2 linked regions of the Laspinema palackyanum D2c genome follow. The protein of the gene in region 2 binds, or shares a complex with, the protein of the main gene of each other region. Links are inferred from orthologs where the notes say so. Each region holds a gene or a part of one and is shown on either strand. Other genes may lie near its edges.

Region 1 (2,878 bases), on a different replicon or contig from region 2:
AGCCTCTGCCTACCAACTCCCGGTGACTGAACTGAATGTCGGAGGCGGATTAGGCATTCGTTATACGGAATCCGACGACCCACCGAGTATTGAGGAATGGGTCAAAGGCGTCAGCGAAGCCATTACCGAAGCCTGCGAGTCCCAACAAGTGGCTTTACCGAAATTGCTCTGTGAACCCGGGCGATCGCTGATTGGGCCCGCTTGCGTCACCGCCTACACCGTAGGCGCACAAAAACAGGTCCCTGGAATCCGCACCTATCTTTCCGTCGATGGCGGGATGTCCGATAACCCCCGTCCAATTACCTATCAATCCGTTTATCGAGCCGTTGTTGCCAATCGGATGTCCGCACCTCTGACGGAAACTGTTACCATAGCCGGTAAGCATTGCGAATCGGGGGACATCGTAATTCATCAAGCCAGTCTGCCTAAAACGGAAAGCGGCGATATTCTAGTCGTCATGACCACAGGTGCTTACAATTACAGCATGGCCTCGAATTATAATCGGGTGCCCAGACCCGCTGCCGTATTAGTCAAAGATGGCATTGCGAATATCATCCTGGCCCGGGAAACTTACGAAGATTTAATTCGACAAGATCGCCTACCTGAAAGACTCGCTCATCTGAGTTAATCGCCATTGATCTCGGCCCAGGACCGGCGGTGTGAGCCCTTAAAACTTCTGAAGTTGAGCCATATAACGGGTTAAACACTGATTCTAGTGTTGGGGCGATCGCAATGGGGTGGACAACCGCTTGGGATCAACCACCTGTGGGTTAAAACCCACGAAAAAGCAAGAGGCTGGCGAAGTTGCCAGCCTATCAATCTCGTCATGTAGAAGCGCAAGGTTAATCGAGATCCGATGGGATATTTGTGGGAGCAATTGTCGATCGACCCGAACTGGACTCAGTCCTTGGTGCTTCACTTGGTCCAAATTTGGACAACCTGGATTAAAACTCCCCTGGATATCCTCTTGGTTTTGGCCCTGACCTATATGGTGCTCGTCATCATTGGGGAGCGCCGCACCCTGTGGATCGTTCGCGGGTTTATCATTCTGATGGTCGCAGCCGCAATCAGTAGCCGCCTTCAACTCAATTTGTTGAGTTTTGTTCTCAATAACTTAGTGATCGGTTCGGCCGTGGCAATGGCGGTAATTCTTCAGTCGGAATTCCGCCGATTTCTCGAACAACTGGGTAAAGGCGAAATCCGGCAACTGTTTCAACCCTACCGCCAGATTATTCCTAAACCCGATAGCGTCATTGATGAAATCGTCGATGCCGTCAAGGAACTCTCCCAAAACCGCACCGGCGCTTTGATGATTTTAGAAACCAGCGGTCCCATCGACGAACGGGATTTTTCCGTTCCGGGAGTAAAAATCAATGCCGAAGTTTCTAAAGAACTCTTGCAGACCATTTTTCAGACCAGTACCCTGTTGCATGATGGGGCGCTATTAATTCGCGCCTCGCGAATTATGGCCGCCGGGGTGATTCTCCCCTTGTCCGATCGCACCGCTTCGCGACAGTTAGGAACCCGCCATCGGGCCGCAATGGGGATTACAGAACGAGTCGAAAACTGCGTTTGCGTCGTGGTTTCCGAGGAAACCGGGTCGATCTCTTTGGCAGAAAAAGGCACCCTGAATCGACCGTTAACCAGTAGTAAACTCAAGGAACTACTACAAGCCCGATTTTCACAAACCGTCGAACGGGAACCCGTTGCTCCAGATTTGCGAAATTTAGGCCGTCAGTTACTATCAAAAGCAGTCGGACTCGTGCTACGCTTGCTCCGTCTTCCATCATCGGCTTCACGGGAGAAAAAATGATTACCAAGCCATCAGCTTTACAACAGTTGCCTGCTGACCTCGACGCAGAGAGACTCCCCAAGCACGTAGCAGTGATCATGGATGGAAATGGTCGATGGGCGAAGCTTCATGGAATGCCCCGGTTTATGGGGCATCGGCGGGGAGTCGATACCCTCAAGGACCTCCTGCGCTGCTGTCGCGATTGGGGAATTCAGGCCCTCACGGTTTATGCGTTTTCTAGTGAAAATTGGGGGCGTCCCTTAGAGGAAGTCAATTTTTTGATGACCCTGTTTGAGCGGGTCCTGCGCCAAGAACTCCAGGAGATGATGGAGGAAAATGTCCGGATTAACTTTGTGGGAAACTTAGACTCTTTGCCGAAATCCCTCCAAGAAGAAATCGGGCGATCGGTGGAAAATACTCGCAATAATAAGGGGATTCACTTTACGATCGCCACCAATTACGGGGGTCGTCAGGAAATCGTCCAAGCTTGTCGGGCGATCGCCGAACAGGTGCAGCAAGGTTTAATCCAACCCGAACAAATCGATGAGGCGTTATTTGAACGCCATCTCTACACCTCCGAAGTCGGGGACCCCGATTTATTGATCCGCACCAGTGGCGAAATGCGCCTCAGCAATTTTCTCCTCTGGCAAGTCGCCTATTCGGAACTCTATGTCACCGAAACCCTCTGGCCAGATTTTAACCGCGAAGAATTCCATTACGCCCTCCGTTCCTATCAAAAACGAGAACGACGTTTCGGCAAAGTCTAACCCTCCCCCATTCTCCGCCGTTAACCAACGACCCCAATCCCCTAGGGTCCACTAAAAATCGCTTCTTCAATATCTCGCCGACTGAGGGAATATTTGAAGGAGCGTTGAATATCTTGCACCCCACCTTCAGCATGGGTGTAACGGACACTGACGTGATCCACATCCAGGACGAGTTCTGCATTCCAACTCGGGCGTTCTACTCGCCAGCAGTGCAGTTCCGTTCGGTCTTGTTCGCATCCCTGGTCCTCTAACCATTGCTCGATCGCCGGAAGCGCATGGTTATAAAGCGGGGTATCCGATGAAGGTAAAGTCATGAAAT
Region 2 (3,026 bases):
ATAGGGCGATCGCCCCGGGAACATAAAACCCATCTTTAGCCAGTTGAAAGATGGCATTTCCCCCGCCAACCCAGTAGGTAATGGTCCCGGAGAACGGCATATAGATCATGAAGCCCCACATCGCTAAACGGGGATATTTGTAGGACAGTAATAAAACCGCAACCCCACCTCCACCGGCGATCGCTAACTTGTAGTCCGCCACAAAAAAAAGTACGAGCCCGATCGCCGCACCGAGACCTCCATAGGTCTGAAACGCTCGAATCATCGCTTTGCGTTCGCGATCCACCTTCTTTTGTTGGGCAGCCAGTTCTTTTTTGCTCACAGAAGGCGCTTGTGCCTCCTGATTGGTTTGGGACTTTTTCTTAGATTTTTGCTTGCTTTTTAACATATTCCGATGGTGAATCTTCCCCAGGAATTAGACCCTCGAACCGACGGGCCTTTCTACGGACAGTCACACAAACCCGACTAATCACTTCTTAGTGATAACATCAAATCTCCAGGGACGGCTATATCCAACTCCGAGGGAGGGATGGCGATCGCCATTACCACCGGGCAGATAGAGAATTACACCACCAGAAATTGCACCCCTGCTGAGCTACCCCTGTGCTCGGTCCTGAAGCCCATGCAGCCCTCCACAGCCCCTATTTTTAACGAATAGACTCCTGTCCTACTCTCCCCCAACAAAGAAAAAAGAAAAGAAGACCCGATCGCTCGCGCCTTCTTTTCTAAATTTATTCCGATTTAAGACTGCAACTTAACGGGATAATTCAACTCTAAGCGGCCAAATGTTGCTCAACAACTCGAACTAAATTATCTGTCCAATAATTTGCCAGTTCCGCAGTTGCTGCTTCTACCATCACCCGGATCAAGGGTTCCGTACCCGAGGCCCGAACTAAAATCCGGCCTTGATCACCCATTGCTGTTGTGGCGCGGTCGATCGCAATTTGCACAGGTTCGCAACTCTCCCAATCCATCCGGCGATCGCGGTCTTCTACTCGCACATTCCGTAACAATTGCGGATAGGTTTGGAAACTCTCATCCACCATCTGCCCTAGGGAACCGCCCTGTTGTCTAACCACCGTTGCCAGATGAATCGCCGTCATCACCCCATCTCCGGTTACCCCATAGTGACGACAGAGGATATGACCGGATTGTTCACCGCCTAACATCGACCCGGTACGCAGCATTTCTGCATGGACGTGCTGATCGCCGACGGGAGTTCTCAGGAGTTTACCCCCCAATTTTTCCCAGGCCCGTTCAAAACCTAAATTCGACATCACCGTAGCCACAATCGTGGAGTCCGGGAGTTGACCGGACTGTTCCAGGGTCTGTCCCCACAAATATAAAATATAATCCCCATCAATCGGGCGGCCTCTATCATCCACCCCTAAGACGCGATCGGCATCCCCATCAAAAGCAAACCCCATATCGGCATTGTAAGCCTTGACCGAGGATTGTAGCACATCCAGATGGGTGGAACCGCAGCCGACATTAATGCGATCGCCATCGGGGCGATCGTGCAAGCAGATAATTTCCGCCCCCAATGCCTGAAACACCTCCGGGGCCAACTTCGCCGCTGCACCCCAAGCCAAATCTAAAACAATCCGCATTCCCTGTAATGGCAATTCCTCAGTCCCATTACCATAAATCAACGGGAGTTGCAACGCTTTCGCGTAATCTGCTACTAACTCGGGCCTATAATATTGATGGCCCCAGGCCCCAGTTCCATTCCCCGAGTCCATCTGCCCTCGAATCCCGGCTTCAATCAACTTTTGCACCGCAGCCGGTAGCTTCGTCCCGTCGGCTCCAAAAAACTTAATTCCATTATCCCCCGGGGGATTGTGACTGGCTGAAATCATCACCCCGCCAATGGCTTCAGAAACGCTCGTCAAGTAGGCAACGCAGGGGGTCGGACATAATCCTAAATTCCAAACCTCTAACCCGGCCGAAGTCAGCCCCGCAGTGAGGGCCATTGCTAACATATCGCTAGAATTGCGAGAATCTTGTCCTAAAATAATCGGACCCGTTGTCCCACTTTGGGCTTTCAGGACCTGACCTGCCCAAAATCCGACCTGCAAGGCGAGGGGTGCATTCAGAAAATCTCCCACTCGTCCGCGAATTCCATCGGTCCCAAATAAGGGAGTATTGGGCAGATAAATTCCGGTTTCTACCACGGAAAGGCGATTGATGACCTCTTTACCCGCAATGGGTTTGGGGTTTTGTACCGATTTAGACCCATTCACCCCGGCGAGGGTTAAGGATGAGCCGTTTGATCCAGAGCCTTGCGTCCAGGCTGGAGTTGTTACCATAAATTTATTCACTCCACACACACACCAATATATAGATTCACTGTGGAGAATAGCATTTCCACAGAAATATCCTACTAAACAAGAGTAAAAAGCTGAAATCCGGAGTTAAGCCGGTTAAGAGACTCAAGATAGAAGGATCACGGATGAATGAACAAGGATGAATTGTGGGGATTTTGTTCATCCTTGTTCATTCATCCTTAAAGGTAGTCTTTTAAAATTTCTCCTGTGGAGATTCCGGTTTTAGACCAACTAAATTGACTGGCACGGGCGAGCCCCAGTTCCCGGAGGCGCGATCGCGTCGTGACACCCAGGGCCACCGCCAGCATGGCACTAGAAATTTCGCGAATATTGTAGGGATCAACTAGGATTGCGGCATCCCCGGTCACTTCCGGCAGGGAAGACCGATTTGAGGTGATTACCGGGGTCCCACAGGCCATTGCTTCTAAGGCAGGCAAACCAAATCCCTCCCACAGGGACGGAAAGACCAAGGCGATCGCCTGATTCATCAATACCGGCAATTTCTCGTAGGGGACATATTCGAGGAATTTCACTCGTTCACCTAATCCCAACTCTTTGACCTGTTCCTGGAGGGCGGGACTGTAGCGGGGGTCAGCGGAACCGGCCAACCACAATTCATACTCGGACCCTTGAGCTATATTCGCAAATGCTGCTATCACTCGATGCAGATTTTTATAGGGGTCACAGCGACCGACATAG

Evidence for each region.
Region 1: the proteins of glmM (region 2) and cdaA are in contact, whole or in part, in a crystal structure (PDB 7OJS), measured with the Bacillus subtilis proteins. The link is inferred for Laspinema palackyanum D2c from one-to-one orthologs.

Annotation. Positions count from the first base shown.
Region 1 is NZ_JAMXFD010000043.1:4,726-7,603, forward strand. The notes cover bases 1-2,834. They hold cdaA (diadenylate cyclase CdaA), read left to right. Parts: upstream 1-856; coding sequence 857-1,813; downstream 1,814-2,834. Other genes in these bases: lysA (diaminopimelate decarboxylase), read left to right, coding at 1-628; uppS (undecaprenyl pyrophosphate synthase), read left to right, coding at 1,810-2,559; NG795_RS26845 (DUF3143 domain-containing protein), read right to left, coding at 2,601-2,834. Also shown: more of NG795_RS26845, read right to left, coding at 2,835-2,873. UniProt on the Bacillus subtilis protein: One of 3 paralogous diadenylate cyclases (DAC) in this bacteria, catalyzing the condensation of 2 ATP molecules into cyclic di-AMP (c-di-AMP). Upon expression in E.coli leads to c-di-AMP synthesis.
Region 2 is NZ_JAMXFD010000006.1:230,819-233,844, forward strand. What follows is about bases 42-3,023. They hold glmM (phosphoglucosamine mutase), read right to left. Parts: upstream 2,310-3,023; coding sequence 774-2,309; downstream 42-773. Other genes in these bases: hpsL (hormogonium polysaccharide biosynthesis protein HpsL), read right to left, coding at 42-388; NG795_RS10480 (glycosyltransferase family 4 protein), read right to left, coding at 2,507-3,023. In the rest of the region: more of hpsL, read right to left, coding at 1-41; more of NG795_RS10480, read right to left, coding at 3,024-3,026. UniProt on the Bacillus subtilis protein: Catalyzes the conversion of glucosamine-6-phosphate to glucosamine-1-phosphate. Glucosamine-1-phosphate is used for cell wall biosynthesis.